DNA from 4 places in the Dactylosporangium sp. McL0621 genome. Region 2 is predicted to be linked to each of the others. Evidence: riboswitches for the same ligand, from Rfam matches in the RefSeq annotation. Region 2 holds a riboswitch; each other region holds the start of a gene.
What was found. A riboswitch is a leader RNA that binds a small molecule or an ion and turns the genes downstream of it on or off. The one in region 2 is predicted to bind cobalamin.
Positions count from the first base shown of each region.

Region 1 (7,333 bases), 2.3 Mb from region 2:
GTCGGCGTGGTCGATGGGGCCGGACCACCGGGTGATCGCCCAGCTGAGCAGGGCGGTGACCAGCAACGCGGCCCCGCCGGCCAGGCCGAGCATGACGGCCAGCCAGCGGACGCGGCCGACGCTCTGGGTCCACACCAGGCGGAGCGTGCCCGCCTCGAGTTCCCGGGCGAGCAGCGGCGCCCCCCAGAACAGGCCAATCAGCACCGGCGCGAGGTACACCAGCGCGATCCCGGCGAAGAACACCAGCGGGTACACGTCGTCGGCCTTGACCCCGGCGGCGAACGCGCGCTGCGCGGCGGTGCAGTCGCCGGCGGCGGCGCAGGTGTCCAGGCCGCTGCTTGCGTGCAGATGGGCGAGGCGCGGCCCGGTGACGGCGAGGACGGCGACGAGCGCGGCCAGGCCGCCGAGCGCGGCCCAGGCCTGGGCGCGGAACCGTCGCCAGGTCAGCCAGATCATGCGATGGTCTCCGTTTCGGCGGGCCGGACTCGGCGCAGCGTGGTCAGGACGAGGTCCTCCAGCGTCGTGCCGTCCGGCCGGGTGGCGAGCAGGTCGGCGATGCGCCCGGCCAGCTGCACCCGGCCGGCGCCGAGGACGATCAGGTGGTCGCAGATCCGCTCCAGGTCGGTCACGAGGTGCGAGGACAGCACGACGCTCGCGGCCCGGGCGGCGACCGCCCCGGCCAGGTCGTCGAGGAAGTCGCGCCGGGCCAGCGGGTCGAGGCTGGCCACCGGTTCGTCGAGCACGAGCAGGTCCGGGCGCTTGGCCAGGGCCAGCGTCAGCGCGAGCTGCGCGCGCTGCCCGCCGGACAGGCGCCCGGCCCGCCGGCGGCGGTCCAGTCCCAGCCGCCGCACGCGGCCGGCGGCGTACGCCGGATCCCAGGCGGGGTTGAGCCGCGCGCCCAGGGTGAGATGGTCGGCGACCGACAGCCCGGCGTACAGCGGCGCGTCCTGGGCGACGAACCCGATCCGGGCCCGGCTCGCCCCGGGCGGCCCGCCGAACACGCGCACGGTGCCACCGGTCGGGGCGAGCAGCCCGACCGCGAGGTTCACCAGCGTGCTCTTGCCGGCGCCGTTGGGCCCGACGAGCCCGACCACGTGCCCGGCCGGGATCGACATCGTGCATTCCTGCAGGGCCCACCGGCCCTGGTAGCGCTTGCCCAGGCCGCGGGCGTCGATGGCAGCCGTCATCGTGGGGTCCTCCTTGCCGTCGGTGTCGTCGGTACCACCGTGCGCCGCGGGCGCTGCGCCCGTCGTCGGGCCCGGGTCCGGACTTTCGCGCCGCCGTTCAGCCTGGAGTACACCCCACGGCATCGGTCCGTGGTCCGACGACACCGAACCGCGCGGGGCGTTAGCGTGATCCGTATGCGGCTCCACCCGACCGATCGCCTCAGCGCCGCGCAGTGGGTTGCGATCGACTGCGTGACCGCGCTGGTACTGCTGGTCGGCTCCGCGGTGCCGACGCGGGCGGCGGCCGGGCCGCAGGGGCCATCCTGGGCGTTCTGGGCCGGCCTGGCGGCGGCGCTGGCCGCCGGGGCGCTGCGGCGCCGGCGGCCAGTGGTCGCGCTCGGCGTCGCGCTGCTCGCCGGGCCGGTCGCCCTGGGCGCAGGCGCGTTCCCGCTGCCGTGGGTGGTGGTCGCCTTCGTGATGTACCTGATCCCGCTGCGCTTCCCCCGCCGCGTGGCGCTGTGGGTGCTGGCCGGCACCTTGCTCGCCGGCGCGGTCGGCGTCGTCGCCGCCCCGCTGGCCCGGCCCGGCCCGAACCGGGTCGGATCGCTGTTGGAGGGCGCGCTGCTGGTGTCGATCGCGTGGGTCATCGGCTATGCGGTACAGCATCAGCGCCTGCACAACGAGCAGCGGGCCGAGCGCCGGCTGACCGACGAGCGCCTGCGGATCGCGCGCGAGCTGCACGACGTTGTCGCCCACTCGATGAGCGTGATCGCGCTGCAGTCCGGTGTGGCCAACCACGTGGCCGCCGAACGCCCCGAGGAGGCGCGCCGGGCGCTGGCCTCCATCGAGGAGATGAGCCGGGCCGCGCTGCAGGAGATGCGGGCGCTGCTCGGGGTGCTGCGCGATCCGGAGGAACCGGCCCGGCCGGCCCCGGGCCTCGCCGACGTGCCGGCGCTGGTCGCCCAGGCCGCCACCGCCGGCGTCCACGTCGCCCTGGAGGTCACCGGCGAGCCGGGCGGGCTGCCCGCCGGCGTGGATCTGGCCGCTTATCGTGTCGTGCAGGAGGCCGTCACCAATGTCATCAAGCACGCCGCGACCGATCGCTGCCGGGTGTGCATCGACCGCGGCCCGTCCCTGGTCACGGTGCGGGTGAGCGACGAGGGACGGGGCGGAGCCGCCGCTGCCGGCCACGGCATCACCGGGATGCGGGAGCGGACCCGCATGTACGGCGGGACCCTGCAGGCCGGCCCGTCGCCCGACCGCCCGGGCTTCCAGGTCGTCGCCACGTTCGCGATCCCCCGGGCGGAGGCCGCGTGATCCGCGTGGTGGTCGCCGACGACCAGACGCTGGTCCGCGGCAGCATCCGGGTCCTGGTCGACACCGCGCCCGACCTCACCGCCGTCGGCGAGGCCGCCACTGGCGCCGACGCGGTCGACCTCGCGGCCCGGGAACGGCCCGACGTCGTGCTCATGGACGTCCGGATGCCCGGCCTGGACGGAATCGAGGCGACCCGGCAGATCTGCACCCGGCCGAACCTCGCCGCGGTGAGGGTCATCATCCTCACCACGTTCGACGTCGACGAGTACGTCTTCGCCGCCCTCCGCAACGGCGCCAGCGGCTTCCTGCTCAAGGACACCCGCCCGGCCGACCTGCTCACCGCGATCCGCGTCGTCGCCTCCGGCGAGTCATTGCTCGCGCCGAGCGTCACCCGGCGGCTCATCGAGGAGTTCGTCCGCCGCCCGGAGCCCGGCCGGCAGCCGGTCGCCGACCTGGACAACACCACCGACCGGGAGCGGGAGGTGCTGACCCTGGTCGGCCTCGGCCTGTCCAACGCCGAGATCGCCGCGCACCTGCATGTCAGCCTGTCCACCGCGAAGGCCCACGTCAGCCGGCTGCTGATGAAGCTCGCCGCCCGCGACCGGGCCCAGCTCGTCATCGCCGCGTACAACACCGGCCTGGTCCGCCCGACGACCGACTGACGCGGTCACTTCGGGCTGAACGTGCCGGCCCGCCGCAGCGACGCGCGACCGCCCGGGAATGCGGACGATCAGCTCGCGCGGACCTCGGCGACGGCCGCGACAAAAGTGCAACAGTGACGCCTCGACCTCGGCATAGCCGCGGGTCTTCAGGCCGCAGTCGGGATTGACCCACAGGCGTCGGGCCGGGACGGCCGCGACTGCTCGCCGCAGCGCCTGGACGACCTCCTCGTGGGACGGCACGCGCGGGGAGTGGCCTGCGGCGGCGAGCCGGTCGAGGTTGCCGGGCCCGGCGACGAGGTCCACACCGATCGCCTCGACCGAGTTGGCCAGCAGCGCCGACAGAGCGTCACCAAGGTCGCCGAAGTACGTGGCGACGAAGATCTGCGGCCGGTCGGTGAGCTCGCCAAGGCGGGTGTAGGCGGGCGTAGCCCGTCGATCTCCTCCGGGGTGCGGTCGGCGACGTAGGCGCGCTCGTCCAGCTGTACCCAGGCGACGCCGGTGGCGGCCAGGACGGCGAGGATTTGCGCGTAGACCTCGACGAGGTCGTCGAGGCGGGCGAACGGGTCCTCGCCCTTGGCCAGGAGCAGAAACGTGGCCGGGCCGAGCAGCACCGGCCGGGTGGCGATGCCCAGGGCGGCGGCCTCGGCGATCTCGCCGAGGGCCTTGACCGGATTGGCCGCGAACGCGGTGTCCGGGCCGATCTCGGCACCAGGTAGTGGTAGTTGGTGTCGAACCACTTCGTCAGCTCCAGCGCCGGCTCGGCGTCGACGCCGCGGGCCATCGCGAAGTATGTGTCCAGCTCGGACCGGCCGAGCCGGGCGAAGCATGCCGGGACCGCGCCGACGGCGACGGCGGTGTCCAGGACGTGGTCGTAGTACGAGAACGTGTTGGACGGGATCGCGGCCAACCCCGGCGTCGCGCAGCGTCTGCCAGACCTCGGCCCGCAACCCGGCCGCGGTCTGTCCCAGCGCGGCGGCGTCGATCTTCCCGGCCGCCCAGTACGCCTCGACGGCCTGTCTTCAGTTCCCGGTTCCCGCCGATGCGTGGGTAGCCGAGCACGGTGCTCTGCCCGAATGCAGGAGCCACCAGACGTTTCGTTCCCTCGAAGTGCCCGACGGCGCTCGGGAAGGAGGGAGGCAGGGATACGGCCCAAAAGGGCGGCCGTACCGCTTCCGCCCTGACCCGCCCGAGAGGTCGTCGGCGGCGCACACCGGCGGTGTGCGCAGCGCGGGCAGGTCTTCGGACTCGTGGGCGCGACCGAAAGGTCACCTACCGGCCGTCGCTTCCCAGGCCGTGTGGCCCAGTGCTTTGTTGACGGCTTTCGTTCCCACTCACCGCTGCGGGCAGTCCCGGTTCTGCACCGGATTCCCTCTTAAAGATCTTTCGGTATTTGAGTGATGGTCAGAGACGTAGGCCGGTGTGGTCGAGGAAGTTGAAGCACAGTTGGTAGCTGCTGCCGATCCGGTGCAGGCCGGTGTGGACGGCGGTGTCGGCGTCGTTGAGGATGTCGGGGCACAGGTTGGCCAGTTCGGTGGCTTTGAGGTTGCCCCAGACCAGTTCCATGGGGTTGAGGTCGTGGGCGTAGCCGGGCAGTGCTTCGACGGTCAGCCAGTGCTGCTGGGTGGCCAGCCATGCCTTCATGTCCTTGGACCGGTGCGCGGACAGCCCGTCCCAGATCAGCACGATCGGCTTGCCGCGCAGGTGCCGGCGCAGCTGGGTGAGGAACGTGATGAGGCTTTCGGTGTTGTAGCTGCCGGGTTTGGTCTGGAAGATCAGCTTGGCCCGGGAGCGGTCGGGCCGGTAGGCCAGCACACCGGCCATGGACATCCGCGACCAGGAGAACCGGTGCCGCAACACGGGTGTCTGCCCGCGCGGTGCCCAGGTGCCGCGGACTACGGGCAGGAGCGAGAAGCCGCTCTCGTCCTGGAAACAGATCCACGCTCCCCGTCGCCGGGCCCCCTTTTGATCCTGGGCCAGTCCTGCTTGACCCACGCTTCGATCGCTGCGTCGTCCCGTTCGACGGCCCGCCGGGCCGGGCGCTGCCGGGTCCAGCCGAGGCGCTGCCGCAGGATTGTCCAGGTCTGCGTCGGCCCGTACCGCACGCTGGTGACCCGTTCGATCACGTCCGCCACCCGGGCGAGGGTCCACAGGTCGGTGCCGAACCCGCTGGCCTTCGGCCCGGCCAGCAGTGCCGACTCCACTTCGGACAGTTGCTCGTCCGACAGCCGCGGCGTACGCCCCAGTCGCTGCGCGCCGGTCAGGGCCTCCCGGCCGCCGGCCCGCCACGCCCGATGCCACCGCGACGCGGTCTGCGCAGAGACCCCCAGTTGCGTCACCACATCGGCCTGCCGCGCGCCGTCCTCGAACAACTCCGCCGCCCGAATCCGGCGCTGCCGCAACACATCAACATCCAGACGAGCGGCACCACGCCGACCCGCCGGCTGTGCAGAGACCGACATGCCACCGATTCTCGTACCCGGCAACACGATCAGCCCGCAACGACTCACCTCAATATCGAAAGATCTTTAATACTGCGACGGCGTTTTGTAGTGGTCGGTCGTGGATCGCTAGTATCCATTGTGGTCAGTGTTGGGGTGGTGGAGTCGTGGAACGCTGCGCTTGAGGATCTGTTCGCGCTGGTCGCGGGGCGGTTCGGGCGGGTGGAGCCGCGGAAGCGAGCGTTCGCTTATGTGCGGGGGTTGTTGGCGCCGTTGGAACGGCGTAATGGGTGGACCCTGGCGGAGCAGGCTGGTGATGGTTCGCCGGACGGTATGCAGGAGTTGCTGTGCAGCCCTGGCTGGGACCGCGACGCGGTCCGCGACGATGTGCGCGGTTACGTGGTGGAGAAGGAGTACCGCGACACGGTGGCGCAGCTGCCGCGGGAGTACTCCGCGATCCTGCCCGGCTGACCGCCGCTCAACGTTCGTTCGGGGGGCACCGGCCGGCAGCGGGTGCCCCGAGCGGGCACCGGCCGGCAGCAGGTGCGCGACCTCGGGAGCGGTCGCGGCGAGCGTGTACGCCCGGCGCTCCGCCTCGACCTCGAAACCGGTCGCCCGATGGGAGTGCCGGCGCATGTGCTCCTCCCGGCTCGGCACCTGGAACACCTCGCTGTCCGTGCGCCAAGTCGTCGCCGGCGGGCTGATCGCCGGGACCGCCTGGATGGCATTGCAGACCGTAGGCGCACGATTCGTCTCCGCCCGGCTCAGCCACACGAGCGCGCTCTACGGCACGTTCGGACTCGTACTCGCCGCACTTCGAAGGTCGGTCGGACGTCGCCGAAGGTGCGGTGGACGGCCGGACGCCGCGGTGGCGTCCGGCCCTCCTGCGGATCATCGGGTCGTGTAGCGGATGACGTCGGTGCGCATCACATCGCCCGACGCCTTCACGGCCCGGAAGGTGTGCTGCCCGTTGCCGAGACCGGCGACGCTGTACACCTGCTGCTGTGTTGCCCGTGCGTCACCGTGGGTGTCCACGCGCTTGGCGAGCTTGCCGTCGATGTAGATGTCGACGAGGCCCTGGTCGGGGGCGGTGGCCGTGATCCAGTCGAGGCCGGTGCCCCGGAAGGTGTACGAGACGGCGTCGCCGTTGTGCGTGGTGGCGTGCACGTCGTCGAGGTAGTCGCCGCGGAACGCGAAGTCCAGCTGCGCCGCGCCGAGCGGGAGCCCGGCGAGGTACGCCGAGCGCAGGGTCACGGTCGAACCCGACAGGGTGTAGTCGGTGCCCTGCCTGAGGGCGGTGCCGCCGCGCGAGACGCCGGTGAGCTCGCTGCCGCTGCGCAGGAGCCGCACCTGCACGTCCGCCGGGGCCTTCGTGTCGAACGACGCCGTCGGCGGGTCGATGAGGCTCGGCTGGAGCACGTCGATCCGGTCGAGCAGCATGAAGGCGCCGGACTTCTTGACGGCCTTGAGCGTGTGGCTGCCGTTGGGCAGGTCGTTCACGGTGTACACGGTCTGCTGCGCGAGGCGGGGCTGGCCCGGGTCGCGGCCGGTGTTCACGGTCTTCATGAGCTGGTTGTCGATGTAGATGTCGACGTTGCCCTGCGAGGTGTCCAGCTCGGTGAGATAGGAGACGCCGGTGCCCTGGAAGGTGTACAGGAACGAGTCGCCGTCGCGCTCGGTGTAGTGCACGCCGTCGCTGTAGTCGCCGAGCCCGCGGCCGGTGCTCTGCGACCACGATCCCACGTAGGCG
Region 1 covers NZ_CP188259.1:5,159,360-5,166,692, forward strand. The annotation lists gene ACPPVO_RS24905 (ABC transporter permease) at 1-456, opposite strand, end outside; gene ACPPVO_RS24910 (ATP-binding cassette domain-containing protein) at 453-1,187, opposite strand; gene ACPPVO_RS24915 (sensor histidine kinase) at 1,362-2,483, shown strand; gene ACPPVO_RS24920 (response regulator) at 2,480-3,145, shown strand; partial or broken gene ACPPVO_RS24925 (hypothetical protein) at 3,314-4,298, opposite strand; cobalamin riboswitch at 4,359-4,579, opposite strand; gene ACPPVO_RS24930 (IS630 family transposase) at 4,547-5,137, opposite strand; gene ACPPVO_RS24935 (winged helix-turn-helix domain-containing protein) at 5,038-5,481, opposite strand; partial or broken gene ACPPVO_RS24940 (IS701 family transposase) at 5,740-5,994, shown strand; gene ACPPVO_RS24945 (X2-like carbohydrate binding domain-containing protein) at 6,475-7,333, opposite strand, start outside.
Region 1: it holds a riboswitch for cobalamin, as region 2 does, so the genes downstream of both, ACPPVO_RS24925 (hypothetical protein) here and cobN (cobaltochelatase subunit CobN) in region 2, are expected to answer to the same signal.

Region 2 (7,333 bases):
CGGAGGCGCTGATCGAGGAGGTCTTCGCGCTGCCCTGCCGCGTGATCCCCGACCCGGAGACCGGCACCGCGCTCGTCATCCCCCGTCGCCGCGCGGGCCCCACCCGGCCGACGGGGTGACCGGGCGCGGGGTGTCGAGCGGACCGACCGGGCGGCCCTCGTACTGCGTCGAGAGCACCACGTGCGTGCGGAGCTCGCCGTGCGTGCCGATCCGCTCGACCACGCCCTCGAAATGGGTCAGGTCCCGGGCCCGCAGCTCCAGCAGGGTGCAGTACTCCCCGGAGAGGCGGTGGATCGCGGCCACCTCCGGGTAGTCCGCCTCGGCCGTCGTGCGCAGCAGGCACGCGCCCGGGCGGCAGCGCAGCTGGACGAACGCCCGGACCTCCTGCCCGACCGCGGCCGGGTCCACCGTCGCGCGGTAGCCCGCGATGACGCCCGCCTCCCGCATCCGCCGCACGCGCTCGGCCACGGCGGGCGGCGACAGGTGCACCCGCCGGGAAAGCTCGTTGAAGGACAGCCGCGCGTCGGCCTGCAGTTCGGCGAGCAGCCGCCAGTCGACCGCGTCCGGTTCGAACGATCGTGAAGTGGCCATGCCGATCACGGTACGAGCGCAAGGTCTTTCGCGGGTACCGGCCTGCGCCGGCCATGGGCCGGCAGTCCCGATCTGCCTACGGTTTACCGGCATGACCTGGTTGTGGATGGCCGCCGCGGTCGGCGGCTTCGCGCAGTCCCTCGCCGGCGCCGCCGGTGCCCTGCTCGCCGAGCGCGTCGGCGGCGGACCCGCGGCGGCCGGCCTGCCGCAGGCCGCGCTCGTCGCCGGGGCGGCCCTCGCCGCGCTCGCCCTGTCCGCGCTCACCCGGCGCGCCGGCCGGCCCCGGGCGCTCGCGGCCGGGGCCCTGACCGCAGCCGGCGGCTGTGCGGTCGTGATCGTCGCGGGGCACCTCGGCAGCCTGCCGCTCGTGCTCGCCGGCACGCTGCTGTCCGGGGCCGGGAACACGGCGGTGACCCTGACCCGGTACGCGGCGGCCGAGCTCGCGGGCACGATGACCGCCGTGCTCACCGCGACGGCCGCGGGCGCGGTCGCCGGGCCGCTGCTGCTCGGGTTCGCCGACCCGTACTTCGGGGCCGCCGCCGGCTTCGTCCTCGCCGCCGCCTGCTACCTGCCGGTGCGGGGGCGGGCGGCGGCGACCGCTACCGCGCCGGCGACCGCTACCGCGCCGGCGACCGCTACCGAGCCCATGACCGCTACCGAGCCCACGACCGCGCGGCCGCCGGCGCCGACCGGGCCGCCGAGCCGGGCCGGGCTCGCGATCCTCACCTTCGCGAACCTCGTCATGGTCGGGGTGATGACGTTCGCGCCGGTGCACCTGGCGCACGCGGGCGCGTCCCGCACCATGATCGGCCTGGTGGTCAGCGCCCACATCGCCGGCATGTTCGCCCCGTCGGTGGTGTCCACGCGCCTGGTGGCCGCGGGCGGGGCCGCCCGCACCGCGCTGCTCGGGGCCGGCGTGCTGGTCCTGGCCTGCGTGGGGGTCGGCGCCGGGGCGCTCGTCGCGGGACTGTTCCTGCTCGGCGCGGGCTGGAACCTCTGCCTCGTCGCGGGCAGCACCCTGCTCGTCGACGGCGTGCCGGGGCCCGCGCGCCCCCGGCTCGAGGGCTGGGGCGAGGTCGGCATGGGGGCGGCCGCCATGACCGGTGGCGGGCTGTCCGGACCTCTCGCCGCGAGCGCCGGCTACCCGGCCCTGGCCTGGACCGGGGCCGCGCTGGCGGCCGCCTTCGCCGCCGTCGCGCTGGTGCGAGTCCTCCGGCGGGGTAGCGGCGCCGCGTCCGCGCCGCGGGAGCGCCGCCGTGATCAAGCGGCCGCGCGTCAGGCGGGGTAGCGGCGCCGCGTCCGCGCCGCGGGAGCGCCGCCGTGATCAGGCGACCGCGCGTCAGGCGGGGTAGCGGCGCCGCGTCCGCGCCGCGGGAGCGCCGCCGTGAATCAAGCGGCCGCGCGTCAGGCGGGGTAGCGGCGCCGCGTCCGCGCCGCGGGAGCGCCGCCGTGAATCAAGCGGCCGCGCGTCAGGCGGGGTAGCGGCGCCGCGTCCGCGCCGCGGGAGCGCCGCCGTGATCAGGCGACCGCGCGTCAGGCGGGGTAGCGGCGCGGGGTCCACACCACCGGAGCGCCGCCGTCCTCGCGGTCGCGGACTCGCGTCTGGGACGAGCCGATGATGAGCAGCGTGCGCATGTCCACCTCGGACGGGTCCAGCTCGGCCAGGCGCACCACGCGCACCGACTCCTCCGGGCCGCCCACGTCGCGCCCGATCACCACCGGGGTGTCGGCCGCGCGGTGGGCCAGCAGGAGGGTCTTCGCCGCCTCGACCTGCCAGGTGCGGGACTTCGAGCCGGGGTTGTACACGGCGATGACGAGGTCCGCGCGCGCCGCGGCCCCGAGGCGGGACGCGATGACGTCCCACGGCTTGAGGCGGTCCGACAGCGACAGCACGCAGAAGTCGTGGCCCAGCGGGGCGCCCGCGCGGCTCGCCACGGCCTGGGCCGCGGTCAGGCCCGGCAGGACGCGGACCGGCACGTCCTTCCAGCGCGGCTCGGCCGCGACCTCCAGCACCGCGGCGGCCATCGCGAACACACCCGGGTCGCCGGAGGAGACGACCGCGACGCGGCGGCCCTCCCTGGCCAGGGCCAGCGCGAACTCGGCGCGCTCGGCCTCGACGCGGTTGTCGGAGGCGTGCCGGCGCTGGCGCGGGTTGCCGGGGACGCGGGCCAGGTACGGGCCGTAGCCCACGAGGTCGTCGGCGGCGGCGAGCGCGGCCTGGGCCTCGGGCGTGAGCCAGTCGCGGCCGCCCGGGCCGAGGCCGACCACGACCACCTCGCCCACGGGCGCCGGCGCGGGCCGCTCGGCCAGGGCCGCGGCGGTCTCGTCGTGCACGCGGGAGGGCAGCAGGGCGATGGAGAAGTACGGCACCGAGCCCGGGTCGACCCCGGCCAGCGGGGCGGCGCGCTCGCCGGCGGTGGTGGCGCGCTCGACGTACCAGGCGTCGTCGAGCCGGCCCGCCCGCTCGAGCGCGTCCCGCACCTTGCCGAACGTGCGGCCCAGCTTCAGCACCGCCGCCGAGTCGGTGGCGGCGAGGCGCTCGGCGAGCACCTCCTCGGGCAGGGTGCCCGGCAGCACGGTGAGCACCTCGTCGCGCTCGACGAGCGGGCGGCCCAGCACCGCCGAGGCGGCGGCCACGGACGTCACGCCCGGGACGACCTCGGTGGGGTACCGCTGCCGCAGTCGCTTGTGCATGTGCATGTAGGAGCCGTAGAACAGCGGGTCGCCCTCGCAGAGCACGACCACGTCCCGGCCCGCGTCGAGGTGTGCGGCCAGCCGCGCCGCCCACGCGTCGTAGTGCTCCTCGATGACGCCCCGGTAGTCGGGCGTGTCCTCGGTCGTCACCGGGTAGACGAGGGCCTCCTCGACCTGCTCCGGGCGCAGGTACGGCGCGGCGATCGCGCGGGCGATGCTGCGGCCGTGGCGGGCGCTGTGGTAGGCGACGACGGGCGCCGCGGCGATCAGCCGGGCCGCCTTCACCGTCATCAGCTCGGGGTCCCCGGGCCCGAGACCTACGCCGTACAGCCGCCCACTTTCCTCGCTCATGCTGCGTCACTCATTCCAATTCGCTCGCGATCGCGTTGACGGCGGCGGCCGTCATCGCGCTGCCGCCCCGGCGGCCGTGCACCACCAGGTGCTCGAGGCCGGACGCAGCCAGCGCCGCCTTTGACTCGGCGGCGCCGATGAACCCGACCGGGATGCCGATCACCGCGGCGGGCGTGCCGGCCCCCTCGGCGACCAGCTCCAGCAGCCGGAACAGGGCGGTGGGGGCGTTGCCGACGGCCACCACGGCGCCGTCGATGCGGCCCCGCCACAGCTCGAGCGCGGCCGCGCTGCGCGTGTTGGCCAATTCTAGAGCCAGCGGCGGTACCGCCGGATCGCGCAGCGTGCACACGACCTCGTTGTCCCGGGGCAGCCGCGCGCGGGTCACCCCCGACGCGACCATCTCGGCGTCGCAGAGGATCGGCGCGCCCGAGCGCAGGGCGGCGCGCGCGGCCGCGACGACGCCGGGGGAGTAGCCGACGTCGGCGGGCAGGTCGACCATGCCGCAGGCGTGGATCATGCGGACCGTGACCCGGGCCACGTCGTCCGGCAGCCCGGACAGGTCGGCCTCGGCCCGGATGGTGGCGAACGAGCGCCGGTAGATCTCGGCCCCGTCGCGGATGTAGTTACTCACCCGGTCACGCTCCGGCGGTAGCCCGCGCCCGTCGCCAGCATCTCCACGTGCCTTCCCTTCGGCGCGCCGCACCGGCGCTCGCATCCGACCCAGTGCGCCGGCTCGTGCGTGCCCGCGGCCACCGCGGCCCGGGCGTCCGCGCGGACGTCGGCGAGCGCCTTGGCGCAGCCCGGCCGGCCGGCGCACGCGGTCACCCCGGCCCACGGCGAGGCGGGGTCGGCGACGAGTCCGGACGCCACAGCGTCGGGCATCGCCGGAGCCGGGACCACGACGGTCCGCCACGGGGTGACGATGATCTCTTCCGCCGCGGCCGCGAGCGCCGCCGACTGGGCCGCGGTGAGCAGCCCGAGCGGCACGACGAGCACCGCGGACGAGCCGTGGATCCCGGGCTCGGGCGCGTCCGAGCGCGCGAGCCGGACGGACGCGAGCCCGGTGCCGAGCCGCGCGGCCACCCGGGCCGGGCCGTCGGCCAGCTCGGCGAGCCGCCACGCGTTGGCGCCCTGCGCGGCCCGCTCGGCCAGGAAGGCCTCCGCGGCGCGGACGAGCAGCTCGGGGCCGCCGTGAAGCTCAGTGGGTACACCCGCCAGAACCAACCGGGAACCGTGCCGGCCCACGTCGCCGAGCAGCGGCGTCACGTCGCCGCGGCCGTCATCGATCGTGGCCAGGAACCGGCCCGGCAGCCCCGCGAGGGCGGGCGTGGCGCACAGCAGCGCGTCGAACTCGGCGACCAGCGGGCGGACCGCGGCGCCCAGCGGGCTGGCGACGATGTTGCGGACCCGCTCGTGGGTGGCCGAGGGCAGCAGGCCGGCGTCGGTCAGGCGGGCCGCCAGCTCGTGCTCGGCACCCGGCCGCAGCGCCCTGACCTGCACGTTCCCGCGGGAGGTGAGCTCCAGGGCGGGGTCGCCGAGTTCGGCCGCGGCGGCGCCCAGGACCGCGAGCTGGGCCCCGGTGATCCGCCCGCCGGGCAGCCGGACGCGCGCCAGCCCGCCGTCGGCGGCCGCGTGGACCTGCACGGCGCCGGGGCACCGGTCGGGGGCGTCGCGTCCGCTGGGAGCCTGCACGGGGCGGATACTACCTGCGCTTGACGGCGCCCAGGCTCGTCCTGAAGAGTTGGCGGCGCTGTACAACGGCGATGTGGGAGGAACCCGGTGCGAGTCCGGGACGGTCCCGCCACTGTGACCGGAGACGATCCGGGAGCCAGGATACTTTCCGTCGCCGGACCCAACCCACCGTCTTGGGGCGCGGACCCCGAGGGAGGACCGGCGTGATCCTGCTGCTGTCGACGTCCGACACCGACCTGCTCAGCGCGCGGGCCAGCGGCGCCGGGTGGCGCCTGGCCAACCCTTCGCGGACCACCGTGGACGACCTGCCCGGGCTGGCCGCGGGCGCCGAGCTGATCGTGGTGCGGTTCCTGGGGGCGTACCGCGACTGGCAGGACGGCCTCGACACGCTGCTCGCCACCGGGCTCCCGGTGGTGATCCTCGGCGGCGAGCAGGCCCCCGACGCCGAGCTCATGAGCCACTCCACGGTGCCGGCCGGCCTCGCCGCGCAGGCCCACGCCTACCTGGCCTTCGGCGGCCCGGCCAACCTCGCCGAGCTGCACCGCTTCCTCTCCGACACGGTCCTGCTCACCGGCCACGGCTTCGCCGCCCCGGTCGAGACGCCCGTGTGGGGCGTGCTGGAGCGCACGGCCGCGCCGGTCGACGGGCCGACCGTGGCCGTCATCTACTACCGGGCCCACCACGTCGCCGGCAACACCGCGTTCGTCGAGGGCCTGTGCACCGCGCTGGAGGCCGAGGGGGCCCGCCCGCTGCCGGTCTTCGCCGCCTCGCTGCGCACCGCCCCGCCCGAGCTGCTCGACACCCTGCGCCGGGCCGACGCGCTCGTCGTGACCGTGCTCGCGGCCGGCGGCACCCGCCCGGCCGACGCCCAGGCCGGCGGCGAGGACGAGGCCTGGGACGTCGGCGCGCTCGCCGCGCTCGACGTGCCGATCCTGCAGGGGCTGTGCCTGACCAGCAGCCGCGAGACGTGGGACGGCAACGACGACGGGCTGTCGCCGCTGGACACCGCGACCCAGGTCGCCATCCCGGAGTTCGACGGGCGGCTCATCACGGTGCCGTTCTCGTTCAAGGAGGTCGACGAGGACGGCCTGACCGTCTACGTCGCCGACCCGGAGCGGGCGGGGCGGGTGGCCGGGATCGCCGCGGCCCACGCGCGGCTGCGGCACCTGGCCAACGCGGACAAGCGGATCGTCGTGATGCTCAGCGCGTACCCGACGAAGCACTCCCGGATCGGCAACGCCGTCGGCCTCGACACGCCCGCCAGCGTGGTGCGGCTGCTCGCGGCGCTGCGGGAGCGCGGGTACGACCTCGGGGAGGGCTTCCCGTCCGACGGCGACGCGCTCATCCACGAGCTCATCGCGGCCGGTGGGCAGGACGTCAACTGGCTCACCGAGGAGCAGCTGCAGGGCAACCCGGTCCGCATTCCGGCTTCGGCCTATGTCTCGTTCTTCAACGGCCTGGACGAGGGCCTCCGGGCCGGGATGGAGCGGCACTGGGGCCCGGCGCCCGGCGAGCTGTTCGTCGACCCGTCCGACGGCGCCATCGTGCTCGCGGCGCTGCGGCGGGGCAACGTGGTGGTGATGGTGCAGCCGCCGCGCGGCTTCGGCGAGAACCCGGTCGCCATCTACCACGACCCCGACCTGCCGCCCTCGCACCACTACCTGGCCGCGTACCGGTGGCTGGCCGACGAGTTCGGCGCCCACGCGGTCGTGCACGTCGGCAAGCACGGCAACCTCGAGTGGCTGCCGGGCAAGACGGTCGGGATGTCGGCCGGCTGCGGCGCGGACGCGGCCCTGGGCAACCTGCCGCTCATCTACCCGTTCCTCGTCAACGACCCGGGCGAGGGCACCCAGGCCAAGCGCCGCGCGCACGCCACGCTCGTGGACCACCTGGTGCCGCCGATGGCCCGCGCCGACTCGTACGGTGACATCGCCCGCCTGGAGCAGCTGCTCGACGAGCACGCCACGATCGCCGCGCTCGACCCGGCCAAGCTGCCGGCGATCCG
Region 2 covers NZ_CP188259.1:2,875,596-2,882,928, forward strand. The annotation lists gene ACPPVO_RS13470 (ABC transporter ATP-binding protein) at 1-119, shown strand, start outside; gene ACPPVO_RS13475 (Lrp/AsnC family transcriptional regulator) at 76-591, opposite strand; gene ACPPVO_RS13480 (MFS transporter) at 683-1,879, shown strand; gene ACPPVO_RS13485 (precorrin-2 C(20)-methyltransferase) at 2,125-3,636, opposite strand; gene ACPPVO_RS13490 (precorrin-8X methylmutase) at 3,647-4,267, opposite strand; gene ACPPVO_RS13495 (precorrin-3B synthase) at 4,264-5,328, opposite strand; cobalamin riboswitch at 5,362-5,495, shown strand; gene cobN (cobaltochelatase subunit CobN) at 5,532-7,333, shown strand, end outside.

Region 3 (7,333 bases), 5.9 Mb from region 2:
CGGTCCCGCTGCGGCAGTACGGCGCGATGCTGTACGACTTCCCCCGCGCCGGCACGATGCTCGCCGCGGGCCTCGCCCAGCTGTCGCCGTAGAGCCGGAAAACGGCGACGGTCGACAGGGCGCGGGTGCCCTTACGGTCTATGGGACCGCGGCGGCCCGCCTGTCACCGTGATGGGCATGCCGTCCGCGCCCGACCCGGGCCACGCCGCCACCACCCGCGCCGTGTCGATCTACAGTCTCAGCCCGCGCCTGCCGGCGACCGGTTCGTCGAGCCTCGCCGCGGCGCTCGACCTCGGGTTCCTGCAGCGGTTCGTGCACCACTCGGTGAACCTCTTCCCGAGCGTGCTGCGGGACGTCGACGCCGATCCGGCGAAGTTCCGCGGCGGTACGGTCGCGGCGCTCGAGCGGCTCCGGGCGGTCGTCCTGCGCACCAGCCGCGGCGATCCCGTGCTGATCGTCGAGGCGCACCTGGCCGACACGGCCACCGCCGGCGACATCCTCGCGCACCTGTCGTACATGCACTACGAGCGCGACGACCTCGCGTACGGCGACGGCCTGCTCCTGGACTGGCTGGCGGCCCAGCTCGAGGGCGTACCACCGGGGACACTGCGCATCGGGTACGCCCACCAGATGGTGTTCGCCGGCGAGTCCCTGACGCACGAGATCATGCACGACGGGCAGCGGCGCGACGGCGCGGTGGAGACGCTCCTGCGCGGTCTCGCCGCCCAGACGTCGGGCCTCGGCGGGCAGGTCGGCGTCCGGCTGCCGGGCCCGCTCAACATCGAGGGCCGCACGTACGTGGCGAACAGCCGCTACGCGACCGTCGTGGCCGGCTGGAGCCCCAGCGTGCAGAACGCGCTGATCTTCGTGGCCCTCACCGTCGTCGCCGCGTTCGGCGTGCTGCGGGGCGCCCGATCGCTGGCCTTCCACGCCCTCGAACACGACCTGAGCGCGCCCATGACGACGATCGAGGAGGCCCGCGAGCAGCACGCGCGGCTCGCCGCCGACCTCGGCGAGATCCAGCTGGACCTGAGCTTCGGCGTCGAGGCGTACCTCGACAGCGTGCTCATGCCCGACTCGCGCATGGACTCGTTCCGGACCTCCTACCACGAGGTGGTCGGCATCGAGGCCGCCGTCGCCAACACCTCACAGATCGTCGAGCGCCTGCGCGCGGTCATCCAGACGCGCAGCTCGGTCCTGGCCGAGGCGAGCCGCGAACGCGAGGAGCGCCGCGACCGGGTGCTGACCGGCCTGCTGGCCTCGGTGTCGCTGCTCGCGATCCCGTTGACGCTGCTGCTGGCCTTCTTCGGCGTGAGCAGCAGCGACGTCGGCCCCGACCGGTCCATGCTGGACCTCGGGTACTACTGGCCGGCCTACGCGCTGGCCTGGGTCCCGATCGGCGTGATCGTCCTGGTCGGCGTCGTGCTGCGGCGCCGGCTGCGCGAGGCCCGCCCGCGCATGCGCGGCCTGGACCGTTAGGGGCTGTATCGAAGTGGGGGTCGGTGCGAGGCGAGGCTCAGGCGTCGGCTGGGGCCGCGCCGGGCGCGCCCCGATACCGGGGTTGTATCGGGGTGTGACCGCTACGGTTCCCGGCGGCGTCTGAGTCCGCCGCAGCCCGGCCATCCACTTCGATACAGCCCTAGGCGCTCAGTTCGCCGGGCAGGCCCGCGGTGCGCAGCGTGAGCACGTCGGTCGTGGCGCGCAGCGCGGCCAGCACCGCGGGGTCGGCCGCCGCGAACACGGTCGCGTAGTCGCACTCCCCGGCCGCCGCGTCGATCGCGAACGCGAGCCGCGGCCCGTCGAGGGAGAACCGGGCGTCGACGCCGGCCTTGTTCCCGCGCGGGTCCTGCCGATGCCACCGCCCATTGAGGTGTACCGCGACGAGCCCGTGCAGCACGAACGTCTCCCCGCCCGCGGCGAGGCGCTGGTAGCACAGCCCGGCCGGCACCCCCTCGGCCCGCAGCAGCGCGGCGAGCAGATGCGACTTGGCGTAACACAGCCCGACCCGGTGCTCGAGCACCTCGGCGGCGCCGACCGTGACCCGCGGGTCCTCGGCGTCGAACGAGTGCCGCACCTCGTCGCGCACGAACTCGTACGCCGCCCGCGCGAACTCCACGTCGCCGGCCCGCCCGGCGCGCAGCCGAGCCGCGGCCGCCCGCACGGCGGGATGGTCGGCCTGCACCACCTCGTCGGCGGCGAGGAACTCGGCACCCCTGTCACCCAACGCCACGGTGGAGACGATACCGCCGGTGACATGCGCGCCGACCCGCAGTTCCCGGCCCGCGAGAGCATCGTGCGCGTGCCCGGCCCGACCTCGGCCCGGTGCAGAACGTCGCCGCGCGCCTGCCGGCCACCCCGGAGCGGGGCGGCTGGACCGGACCGTCCGTCGGCGAGCACGACGGGGAGGTGCGCGCGGCGCTGCAATGACCTACCCTGGGCAGCGGCCCTGTTGCCGTCGATGGCCCGCGTGCGCCGCGAAGCACGCCCCAATGGTGAGCACCGCCATTCGCGTCCGGACCCCGTCCGAGCTGCGCTCCTCCCGCCGCCCCCGCGCCCATCGCTGCTGGGGACACCTCCTCGCCGCCCCGCTGTGGCCCATGCACGGCGTCAACCTCGGCACCCTCCTGCGCACCTGCGACGCCGTCGGGGCCTGTCTCGTCGTCCCGCGGTACCCCTGGATCGACGAGGCCCTCGCCCGCGGCAACACGCTGCGCCGACCCGCGTGCGTCCACCGCATCGGCGATCCGCTGCGGTGGCTCGCCGCCGAGCGCGCGGGCGGGAGTCGCGTCGTGGGCGTCGAGCTCGCCGAGGAGGCCGTGCGCCTCGCCGACCTGCCCGCCGCGCGCCGGCGCACCGTGATGGTGCTCGGCCACGAGTCGACGGGCATCCCGCCCGAGGCCCTCGACCTGCTCGACGGGGCGGTGGAGATTCCGATGGTGGGCAGCGGCGTGAGCCTGAACGTCGCCGTGGCCGGATCCCTCGTGTTGTACAAACTCGCCGGGCTGCTCTGATGCGGCCCGCTCAGCCCGCCGGAGGGGCCCCGAGGACCTCGCGTAGCTTCGCGGCGAACTCCTCCGGCTTGCCGGCGTAGCCGAACTCGCCGCCCAGGAAGCCGCCGTGGTGGCTCGGGAACACGGTGGCCGGCCCGCCCAGGAGGGCGGCCATCGCCTCGGCGGTGCGCGCGGTGTACGTCTGCGCCGACTCCTCGCCCACGCCGATCACGATGCGGGCCGCGGACGAGTTCAGGGCCGCGACGTCGGGGCGGTAGTCGGTGACCGCCCACGAGTGCCGCGACAGCAGCGGGTCGTCGCGGGTGCCGTCGTCGGTGGTGGACAGGCCGAACATCGCCGGGTCCGGGGCCGGCTGCGCGAAGTACTCCTCCGTGAACTCGCCCCGCCACGAGGTCATGGCGATGAACGCGGCCATGCCCGGGCCGCTGCCGCCGGTCTCGTAGGCGTCGTTGAACGCGGCCCGCGCCCGGTCCGCGCCGGCCGCGTCGGGCAGGATCGGGTTGATCGGCGGCTCGTGCGCGACGAGCGTGGCGACGTCGTCCGGGTGGGCGCTCACCCACTCCAGCGCGGTCACCGCGCCGCCGCTGCTGGCGAACACGTCGACCGGGCCGGCGCCGAGGTGGACGGCGAGCCGGTGCAGGTCGGCGGCCTGCTGCTGCGGCGTGTTGTCGGTCCCGCCGTCGGTGCGGGCGCTGCGGCCCAGGCCGCGCGGGTCGTACGTGACGACGGTGCGGTCCGGGAAGTGCGCGGCGAGCGCGCCGAACCCGTCCGCGGTCATCGGCTGGCCGATCATGAACAGCGGCGGCCGCCCGTCCGCCGGCGGCAGCGGGCCGGTGACGTCGTAGACCAGGTCGGCGCCGGGTACGGCGAGCGTGTGCGTCTGTGTCTGCGTCATGCGCCGAGCCTATTGCCTCCTGGTAGCGTGCGGGCCGGCATGAACTGAAGCGAGGTGCCCCGCCGGCGACGGCGGGGAGAATCGGGAAGCCGGTGAGAATCCGGCACGGGCCCGCCGCGGTGACCGGGGAGCCGCCGCCCACACGTGCACGCGTAGCCACTGGCCCGGAAGGGCTGGGAAGGCGGGCGGAGGGGCGACGATCCGGGAGTCCGAAGACCGGCCTCGCGACCGACGGCCCCGGCCTGTCCCGGGGTGTGAGCGCAGCGGGAGCCTGCCTTGACGCATGACCTGTACGACATCATCAACCGCCGCCGCGACGTGCGCGCCGAGTTCACCGGCGCGCCGGTGCCCGGCGAGACGCTGGACCGGATCCTGACCGCCGCCCACGCGGCGCCGAGCGTCGGGCTGACGCAGCCGTGGGACTTCATCGTCGTCCGCGACCGCGCGCTGCGCGAGGCGTTCCACGCGCACGTGTCCCGTGAGCGCGACGTGTTCGCCGCGACCCTGGACGCCGAGGCGGCCGCGCGGTTCGCCCGCATCAAGATCGACGGGGTGCTGGAGTCCACGCTCTCGGTCGTGGTCACCTACGACGCGGAGCGCGGCGGCCCCGCGGTGCTGGGCCGCCACGCGATCGCCGACGCCGGGCTGTACTCGGTGTGCCTGGCGATCCAGAACCTCTGGCTCGCGGCCACCGCCGAGGGCCTCGGCCTGGGCTGGGTCTCCTTCTACCGCGAGGAGTTCCTGCGCGGCCTGCTCGGCATCCCGGCCGGCGTACGGCCCGTGGCGTGGCTCTGCCTGGGCCCGGTGAGCCGGCGCCACGACGTGCCCGACCTGGAGCGCCACGGTTGGCGCCGGCGCTCCCCGCTGCACCAGGTCCGGCACGAGGACCGCTGGTAGGGCTCAGACCGGGCGCCAGTCGGGGACCTCGTCCGTCGTCGCGCCGTCCGGCGACCACACCGGCGTGTGCTCGGCGACGCCGGCGGTGCCGGTCAGGTCGGTCAGGTCGGTGCCGTCGACGTCGATGACGCAGATGTCGGTGTCGCCGCGCGGCACCGTAGCCGCCCGTGACGCGCCCAATACCGGGCAAGTCGGCGCCGGCGCCGAAACCCGACAGGGCCGGCGGGACGGCGCGCGCGGCCGGGCCCTGCCATGCTGCCCGCATGCCGAACGTGACCACGCCGGAACAGGTGACCGAGCCGGACGAGCCGAAACCGGTGCGCCCGCGCCGCCGGCGGTGGCGGCGGCGCCTCGCGGTCCTCGCCGTCGTGCTCGTCGTGGTGGGCCTGGCCCCGACGGTGTGGATCCGCGCGGCGTCCGCCGGGCGCCTCGTCGGGGTCGAGCAGGCCCCGGCGGCCGACGTGGCAATCGTCTTCGGCGCCCAGGTCGCGCCCGGCGGCCAGGACCCGATGACGTTCCTGCGCAACCGGCTCGACAAGGCCGCCGCCCTGGTCGCCGCGGGCAAGGTCAAGGCCCTGCTCATCTCCGGCGACGCGCACGGCGGCTCGGGCAACGAGGTCCGGGTGATGGGCGACTACCTCGCCCGGCACGGCGTCGAGCCGTCCCGCGTCGTCGTCGACCCCTACGGCCTGGACACGTACGACACCTGCCGCCGCGCCCGCGACGTCTACGGCGTGACCCGGGCGCTCCTGGTGAGCCAGGACATCCATCTGTACCGTGCGGTGACGCTCTGCCGCCGCGTCGGCATCGACGCCTGGGGCGTGCCGTCCGGGTGCGACGGCTGCCGGACGATCACGATCTGGAAGAACCAGGCCCGCGACGTCGCCGCCGCGTGGAAGGCCGCCTCGGACGCGGTGCGCGGCCGCCCGCCCGCGGTCCAGTCGCCGCCGGACTCGTCCCTGCGCGACGCGGTCGCCGCCCACACGCCGTGACGGCGGGCCCTAGGGGCTGTATCGAAGTGGATGGCCGGGCTGCGGCGGACTCAGACGCCGCCTGGAACCACCCCGGTCACACCCCGATACAACCCCGGGATCGGGGCGCGCCCGGCGCGGCCCCAGCCGACGCCTGAGCCTCGCCTCGCTCCGACCCCACTTCGATACAGCCCCTAGCGGTCGCTCGGCTCGACGACCACCTTCAGGCCCCGGCGGGCGTTGGCGACCACGAACGCCTCGGCGACCGAGGTCAGCGGGTAGCGGTGGCTCACGAGGTTGCGCACGTCCGCGCGGCCCGCGGCGACCAGGGCGAGCGCCCGCGGGTACACCTCCTTCATCCGCCGCACCATCGCGAACGTCAGGCCCTTGCGCCGGGCGGCCGCGGCCGGGAACGACGACGTGTCGGTGCTCGGGATGCCGCCCAGCACGACCCGGCCGCCGGGGCGCACGACGGTGACGGCGGCCTCGATGGCGGCGTCGGTGCCGGCGATCTCGAAGGCCACGTCCGCGCCGCGGCCGCCGGTGAAGGCGGCCAGCTCGTCGGCGGACGCGGTGGCGTCGAGCACGGTGTCGGCGCCGTAGGCCCGGGCGGCCGCGCGGCGGTGCGGGAGCGGGTCGGTCGCGAGCACCCGGGCGGCGCCGGCGGCCCGGGCCACCTGGATCAGCAGCAGGCCGATCGGGCCGCAGCCCAGGATCGCGACGTCGGCGCCGAGGGGCACGTGGCCCAGGTCGACCGCGTGCACGGCCACGCCCAGGGGCTCCAGCATGGCGCCGTCGGCTTCGGTGAGGTCCTCGGGCAGCGGGTACAGGCGGTCGGTGGGCCACACGAGCCACCGCTGCAGTCCGCCGTCGCGCAGACCGTGCCCGGCGAAGACGATGTCGCGGCAGAGGTTGGGGTGCCCGGCCCGGCACAGGTCGCAGCGGTGGCACGGGATCGCCGGGTCGATCGCGACCCGCACGCCGTCCAGCGCGCCGCCGCGGACCACCCCGGCCATCTCGTGGCCGCCGACGATCGGGTGCGCGATGCGGGCGTCGCCGATGCCGCCCTCGGCGTACCAGTGCAGGTCCGACCCGCACAGCCCGACCGCGGTCACCTCGACGAGGCTCTCGCCCGGGCCGGGCTCGGGCGTGGGCTCCTCGGCCAGGCGGACGTCGCCGGCGGCGTGCAAGCGCGCGGTGAGATTCACACCGCCACTCTAGGCAGCGGGACGACCAGCGGCGTACCCGTCGCCGGGTCCGGCACCACGAGCGCCTCGAGCCCGAAGACGGACGACAGCAGCCCGGGCGTGAACACGGCGGCCGGTTCGCCCTGGGCCACGATCCGGCCGTCGCGCATCGCGACCACGTGGCCGGCGTAGCAGGCGGCGAGGTTCAGGTCGGCGGCGCCATCCCGACGACCGCGGCGTCACGGCGCGCCAGAAGTGGACGGGGATCGATGGCTCTTGGAAGCGTGGAGTGGTGAACCTCGATCACCACGAAGGGGATGAAAGGTGAGTAATCCACTACCCGGCCTCGCTCCACACGTCCTGCTCGTCTTC
Region 3 covers NZ_CP188259.1:9,666,014-9,673,346, reverse strand. The annotation lists gene ACPPVO_RS45875 (cobalamin B12-binding domain-containing protein) at 1-92, shown strand, start outside; gene ACPPVO_RS45870 (hypothetical protein) at 178-1,479, shown strand; gene ACPPVO_RS45865 (transglutaminase-like domain-containing protein) at 1,640-2,230, opposite strand; gene ACPPVO_RS45860 (TrmH family RNA methyltransferase) at 2,490-3,011, shown strand; gene ACPPVO_RS45855 (alpha/beta fold hydrolase) at 3,022-3,906, opposite strand; cobalamin riboswitch at 3,942-4,145, shown strand; gene bluB (5,6-dimethylbenzimidazole synthase) at 4,183-4,803, shown strand; gene ACPPVO_RS45845 (hypothetical protein) at 4,807-4,959, opposite strand; gene ACPPVO_RS45840 (SanA/YdcF family protein) at 5,067-5,795, shown strand; gene ACPPVO_RS45835 (zinc-binding dehydrogenase) at 5,969-6,982, opposite strand; gene ACPPVO_RS45830 (hypothetical protein) at 6,979-7,140, opposite strand; gene ACPPVO_RS45825 (cation:proton antiporter) at 7,286-7,333, shown strand, end outside.
Region 3: it holds a riboswitch for cobalamin, as region 2 does, so the genes downstream of both, bluB (5,6-dimethylbenzimidazole synthase) here and cobN (cobaltochelatase subunit CobN) in region 2, are expected to answer to the same signal.

Region 4 (7,333 bases), 3.9 Mb from region 2:
GTACCAGATGCGCCAGGTGCTGGTGTGGATCGTCGTCGCCGCGCTGTTCGCCACCGCGCTGCATCCGCTCGCCGACTGGGTCGAGCGGCACGTGACGTGGTGCAGGCGCTGGCTGTCCACGCTCGTGGTGTTCCTGGCCGTCTTCGCGCTGCTGGGCGGGCTCGTCGCGCTGTTCGTCACGCCCCTGGTGCACGAGGGGGCGCGGTTCGCCGACGAGGCACCGCAGCTGATCGCGGACGCCCGGGCCGGGCGCGGGCCGGTGGGCGACGTGCTGCGGCGGTTCCACGTGCTGCAGTGGGTGCAGCAGCACCGGGAACAGATCCAGCAGTACGTGCGCAGCTTGGGCGGCGGCACCCTCGCCTTCGCCCGCTCGGCGGCCACCACCGTCGCCGGCATCGTGACGATCTTCGTGCTGTCGTACCTGATGGTGCTCGAGGCGCCGAAGCTCCTCGCCGCGTTCCTGGCGCTGTTCGCGCCCGAGCGCGCCGAGCGCGTCCGCCGGGTCGGGCGGGACTGCGCGAAGACCATCACCGGGTACATCAGCGGCAACCTCCTCATCAGTTTGATCTGCGGCCTGCTGACGTACGTCGTGCTGCTCGTCATCGGCGTGCAGTTCGCGGGGCTGATCGCCGTGTTCGTCGCGGTGGCCGACCTGATCCCGCTGGTGGGGGCGACGCTGGGCGCGGTGGTCGCGGCCGTGGCCGGGTTCGTGCACTCCGTGACCGCGGGCATCGTCGTGGTCGTCTTCTTCGTCGTGTACCAGCAGCTGGAGAACCACCTGCTGCAGCCGGTGATCCTCTCGCGAACGGTCAAGCTCAACCCGCTCACGGTGCTGATCGCCATCCTCGCCGGCGTCGACCTGGCCGGCATCCTGGGCGCGCTGCTGGCCATCCCCGTCGCCGGGATGATCCAGATCATCGTGCGCGACGTCTGGGACACCCACCGCGGCGGCCTCAAGCCCGCGGCGACGGTCGGCGAGGAGCAAACCCCGGCTAGTTCTTCCGGAGAATCTCCCGGCCCTGCTCGGCGGCGCGGCTGATGCTCTCGCCGACGAAGTCGACGAAGTCGGCGATGTTCGCCAGGCGGGCCGCGGCCGGGCTGTCGGGGCCGAGGACCTCCACGCCCTGCCGGGCGGTCTCGGCGAGGCGGGCGTTGGCGCGGACGGTGGCCATCATCGACTGGTACCAGACGTCGTCGTCGACGATGTACCGCTCGCGGCGCCGTTCGTCGCGGTCGCGGCGCACGAGGCCCTGACGCTCCAGGAAGGCGACCGCCTTGGAGACCGACGCCGGGCTGACCTGGAGGCGCGCGACGAGCCCGGCCGCGGTGAGGCTGCCCGCGTCGGTGGTGTAGAGGCAGGTCAGGACCCGGGCCATCATCCGGGGCAGGCCCGACTGCATCAGCAACGTCGTGAACCGCTCCTCGTAGTCGCGCACGGCCCCGGCGTCGCGGCCGCGGGGCGGTGCCGGCCGCGGACCCCGCGGCGCCGTCGGCCGGCGCCGGTGGGCGCGCTGCTCGGTGGCCCGGTGGGCCGGCTCGGCGCGGTAGGCGGTGGGGCCGCCGTTGCGCATCACCTCGCGCGTGATCGTCGACGTGGGCCGGTCGAGGCGCCGGGCGATCTCCGCGTAGGCGAGCCCCTCGGCCACGCCCAGCGCGATCTGCTGCCGGTCCTGCTGGCTGAGCCGCACCGCGGTCTCCCTCCGCCTCGTCACCGTGCGCGAGCTTAGCGTTCACCGGCCACTCAACGCAACGAACGTTGCGTTGATTACTCAGCTGTCGCAATGAAATAGTGGGCCTGAGCTGGCGTTATGTTGAATCATCGTTGCCCATTCAATGAACGCAACGTAGCGTTTCCGTCGTCAGAAACCACGAGGACGGGGACGGCGGACATGAGCACCGAGCAGCACTACCGGACGGCCGAACAACTCCTGCGCCGCCCGGCGTACCCCGGCGAGCTCGTCGCCGGCGACAAGATCAGGCCGCAGTGGGTCGACGGCGGGTTCTGGTACACCGCGAACGGCCGGTTCCTGCGCGTCGACCCGGCCGCGGGCACCCGCGAGCCCTGCTTCGACCACGACCGGCTCGCCGCCGCCCTGGCCGCCGCGGCCGGTCAGCCGGTCGACCCGGAGGCGCTGCCGTTCGCGGCGATCGTGCCCGCCGGCGACGCCGTGGAGTTCTTCGCGCTCGGCGAGTACTGGCGCTGCGACCTGGACGGCTACGCCTGCGAGCGGGCCACGTTCATGCCGCCGGGCAACCCCCTCGAGGTGCCGTCGCCCGACGGGACGGTCGCGGTGTCGCGGCGCGGGCACGACCTGTGGGCCCGCGCCCGCGCCGACGGCCGCGAGTGGGCGCTGACCACCGACGGCGAGGCCCACTACGGGTACGGCAGCGGCCCCGAATGCACCGGCAACGCCACGCTGCTGCGCAAGATCGGCCTGCCGCACCTGCCGCCGGCGATCGCCTGGTCGCCGGACTCGAGCCGGGTGCTGGCCCACCGCACCGACGAGCGCCACGTGCGCGAGACCCACCTCGTCGAGGCCCGGCCGGCCGACGGCGGGCCGCCGCGCACGCATCCGCAGCGGTACGCCTACCCCGGCGACGAGCACCTCCCGCTCGCCGAGCTCGTGGTGCTGGACGTCGCGACCGGCACCGTGGTCCGCGCGCAGACCGAGCCGCTGCTCATGCCGCAGCTGTCACCCATCATGACCAAGTGGGCCTGGTGGGCCGCGGACGGTTCGGCCGTGTACTTCCTCGGCCAGGCCCGCGACCGCCACACCCTCGCGCTGCACCGCCTGGACCCGGCCACCGGCGCCGTCACCACCGTGCTCAGCGAGGCCGGCGACACCCGGGTGGAGCCCAACCAGTGGGCCTACGAGCCGCCGATCGTACGCGTGCTGGCCGACGAGGTGCTGTGGTACTCCCAGCGTGACGGCTCCGGCCACCTGTACCGCTACGACCGGCACACCGGCGCGCCGCTGGGCCGGGTCACCTCCGGGCCCTGGTCGGTGCGGCAGATCCTGCACGTCGACGAGGCGGAGCGCACGGTGTACTTCACCGCCGCCGGCCTCGTCGAGGCCGACCCGTACCGGCGCACGGTGTGCCGGGCCGGCCTGGACGGCACCGGCTTCGCCCGGCTGACCGACGACGAGCTCGACCACGTCGTGACGCTGCCCGGGCACCGGGGGTACTTCGTCGACAGTGCGTCCACAGTGGACACCGCGCCGGTGACCACCGTCCGCGACTGGACCGGGCGCGTGCTGGTCGAGCTCGAGCGGGCCGACATCACCCGGCTCCGGGCCACCGGCTGGACCCCGGCCGAGCGCTTCCGCGTCAAGGCGGCCGACGGCGTGACGGACGTCTACGGGGTGCTGTACCGCCCGCACGGCTTCGACCCCGCGCGCCGCTACCCGGTCGTGGACAGCCTCTACCCGGGCCCGCAGGTCGGCCGGGTCGAGCCCGGCTTCGACCCCGGCGGCATGGGCCTGGACGCCGAGCCCCTCGCCGCGCTCGGGTTCGTGGTCGTCGCGCTCGACGGGCGCGGCACGCCGGGGCGCGGCAAGGCCTTCCACGACGCCTCCTACGGCCGCCTCGGCGACGCCGGGGGCCTGGCCGACCACGTCGCCGCGCTGCGACAGCTCGCCGCGGACCGGCCGTGGATGGACCTCGACCGGGTCGGCGCGTTCGGGCACTCCGGCGGCGGGTTCGCCGCGGCGCGGGCGATGCTGGACTTCCCCGCGGTGTACCGGGCCGGCGTCGCCCTGGCCGGCTCGCACGACGCCCGCTGCTTCAACGCGGGCTTCGTGGAGTCCTACGACGGCGCGGACGACCCGGACGCCTGGGCCCGGACGTCCAATGTGGACCTCGCCGACCGGCTGGCCGGCCCGCTGCTGCTCGTCCACGGCGAGCTCGACGACCAGGTCCACCCGGACCACACGCTGCGCCTGGCCGACCGGCTCATCGCCGCGGACAAGGACTTCGAGCTGCTCATCGTGCCCGGGGCCGAGCACACGTTCCTGGACTGCCTCGCGTACGTGCGCAAGCGCTGCTGGGACTTCCTGGTGCGCGAGCTGATGGGCACCCCGCCGCCCGCGTACCGCCCCGCCGCCATCCCGGTCGGCCCGGAGATGCTCGCCGAGATGTTCGCCTGAGCCACGACACGCCGACACGACATCTGGTGTTTCCAATTCTCCGGCAGCCCTATATATAGTGATGACCGCAGCTGGTTCGGCCGCCCGCCCAGGGCGGCCGAGGCAAGAGGGAACCCGGTGCGAGTCCGGGACTGCCCCGCAGCGGTCAGTGGGAACGATCGCCGTCATGTGCACTGGGCCCGATCAGGCCTGGGAAGCGACGGTCAGTAGGCATGCGCTCGGCGCCCACGAGTCCGAAGACCTGCCAGCGCGCCGCGCACCGCCCGGTGCGCGGCGGTCGAAGGCCGCGCGGGACGGCCGACGCCACGAGCCGGACCCTGGCCGCATGCCGCCGCAGGGGTCCCGGCGGCGTCCCCGCGCGCTCCTTCGGCCCTCCGACCTGAGGCGAGAAAGGGCACGCGGATGCAGGTAAGCAAGCGCAACGGCGACACCGAGGCCGTTGACGTGAACAAGATCGTGCGCGCGGTCGAGCGGTGGGCCGGCGACCTGGACGAGGTCGACCCGCTGCGCGTCGCGACCCGCACGATCAGCGGGCTGTACGACGGGGCGAGCACCGCCGAGCTGGACAAGCTGTCGATCCAGACGGCGGCGGAGCTCATCGGGGAGGAGCCGCAGTACTCGCGGCTGGCCGCGCGGCTGCTGGCCGCGTACGTGGACAAGGAGGTGCGCGGCCAGGGCGTCGCGAGCTTCAGCCAGTCGATCCGCTACGGCCACCAGCTCGGCCTGATCGGCGACGACACCGCCGCGTTCGTCGCCGCGAACGCGCGCAAGCTCGACGACGCCGTCGACCTCGACGGGGACCTGCGGTTCGAGTACTTCGGCCTGCGCACGGTCGCCGACCGCTACCTGCTGCGCCACCCCGAGGCCCGCCTGGTCGTGGAGACGCCGCAGTACTGGCTGCTGCGCGTGGCCTGCGGCCTGTCGCAGACCCCGGGCGAGGCGATCGGGTTCTACCGCCTCATGTCCTCCCTGGCCTACCTCCCGAGCTCGCCGACCCTGTTCAACTCCGGCACGCGGCACACGCAGATGTCGTCGTGCTTCCTCGTCGACTCGCCCCGGGACGAGCTCGACTCCATCTACGAGCGCTACCACCAGGTCGCGCGGCTGTCGAAGTTCTCCGGCGGCATCGGGATCTCGTGGTCGCGCGTGCGCGGGCGGGGCGCGCTCATCCGCGGTACCAACGGGCTATCCAACGGCATCGTGCCCTTTCTCAAGACGCTGGACGCGGGTGTCGCCGCGGTGAACCAGGGCGGGCGGCGCAAGGGCGCGGCGTGCGTGTATCTGGAGCCGTGGCACCCGGACGTCGAGGAGTTCCTGGAGCTGCGGGACAACACCGGCGAGGACGCCCGCCGCACCCACAACCTCAACCTCGCCAACTGGGTGCCGGACGAGTTCATGCGCCGCGTCGAGGCCGACGGCGACTGGTCGCTGATCGACCCCACCGACGCCCCCGAGCTGCCGGACCTCCACGGCGAGGCGTTCGACGCGGCCTACCGCGCGGCCGAGAAGAAGGCGGTGCGCACCGTCAAGGCCCGCGATCTCTACGGCCGCATGATGCGCACCCTCGCCCAGACCGGCAACGGCTGGATGACGTTCAAGGACCGCGCCAACGCCCTGTCCAACCAGACCGGTGGCCCGCGCAACACCATCCACCTGTCGAACCTGTGCACCGAGATCCTCGAGGTCAGCAGCGACGACGAGACCGCCGTGTGCAACCTCGGCTCGATCAACCTCGGCGCGCACGTGACCGGTGCGGGCGTCGACTGGGAGCGACTGCGGGAGACGGTCCGCACCGCCGTGGTCTTCCTCGATCGCGTCATCGACATCAACTACTACCCTTCGCGGCAGGCGGGGGCGTCCAACCCGCGGTGGCGGCCGGTCGGCCTCGGCCTGATGGGCCTGCAGGACGCCTTCTTCGCGCTGAAACTACCGTTCGACTCGGCGGCCGCGCGGGCGTTGTCCACAGCGGTGCAGCAGGAAATTCTGCTCACCGCACTGGAGACGTCGGCGGAACTGGCCGCGCGGTTCGGCCCGCACCCGGCGTACGCCGAGACCAGAGCGGCCGCGGGCGTGCTGCACCCGGACCTGTGGGGCGTTACCACGGATGACGAGCGCTGGGCCGCGCTGCGCACACAGATCGCGGAAAACGGCCTGCGCAACTCGCTGCTCGTGGCGATCGCGCCCACCGCGACCATCGCCTCGATCGCCGGCTGCTACGAGTGCATCGAGCCCCAGGTGTCCAACCTGTTCAAGCGCGAGACGATGTCGGGCGAGTTCCTGCAGATCAACTCCTACCTGGTGCGCGAGCTCAAGACCCGCGGCCTCTGGACGCCGGAGGTCCGCGAGCAGATCAAGCGCGCCGAGGGCTCGGTGCAGGGCATCGGCGAGCTGCCGGCCGACGTCCGCGACCTGTACCGCACCGCGTGGGAGCTGCCGCAGCGCGCCCTGATCGACCTGGCCGCCGCGCGGGCGCCGTACATCGACCAGTCGCAGTCGCTGAACCTGTTCATGAGCGCGCCCACGATCGGCAAGCTCTCCTCGATGTACCTGCACGCCTGGAAGTCCGGCCTGAAGACCACCTACTACCTGCGCTCCCGCCCGGCGACGCGCATCCAGCAGGCGACGGTCCCGCTCATCGCGGTGGCCTGCTCCCTGGAGAGCCCCGAGTCGTGCGAGGCCTGCCAGTGAGCGGTCCGGAGCGCAGCGGAGGGGCCGCTCACCAGAGGCTCAGCCTTCTCGCGCCGGTACCGGAGCCTGCGGAGGTGCCGGCGCGCCTGTTGGACCCCGGCCTGGACCTGACCCTGCGGCCCATGCGGTACCCGCGCTTCTTCGACCGGTACAAGGACGCCATCAAGAACACGTGGACCGTCGAGGAGGTGGACCTGCACAGCGACCGCCCGGACCTGGACCGGCTGACCCCGGCCGAGCGGCACCTGGTCTCGCGGCTGGTCGCCTTCTTCGCCACCGGCGACACGATCGTCGCGAACAACCTCGTGCTGAACCTGTACCAGCACGTGAACTCGCCGGAGGGGCGGCTGTACCTCTCGCGCCAGCTGTTCGAGGAGGCCGTGCACGTCCAGTTCTACCTGAACCTGCTCGACACCTACGTGCCCGACGAGGCCGAGCGCGTCGCGGCCTTCGCGGCCGTGGACAACATCCCGTCGATCGCGCGCAAGGCGGCATTC
Region 4 covers NZ_CP188259.1:6,813,407-6,820,739, forward strand. The annotation lists gene ACPPVO_RS32180 (AI-2E family transporter) at 1-1,039, shown strand, start outside; gene ACPPVO_RS32185 (helix-turn-helix domain-containing protein) at 993-1,712, opposite strand; gene ACPPVO_RS32190 (DPP IV N-terminal domain-containing protein) at 1,890-4,148, shown strand; cobalamin riboswitch at 4,204-4,411, shown strand; gene ACPPVO_RS32195 (ribonucleoside-diphosphate reductase subunit alpha) at 4,551-6,836, shown strand; gene ACPPVO_RS32200 (ribonucleotide-diphosphate reductase subunit beta) at 6,911-7,333, shown strand, end outside.
Region 4: it holds a riboswitch for cobalamin, as region 2 does, so the genes downstream of both, ACPPVO_RS32195 (ribonucleoside-diphosphate reductase subunit alpha) here and cobN (cobaltochelatase subunit CobN) in region 2, are expected to answer to the same signal.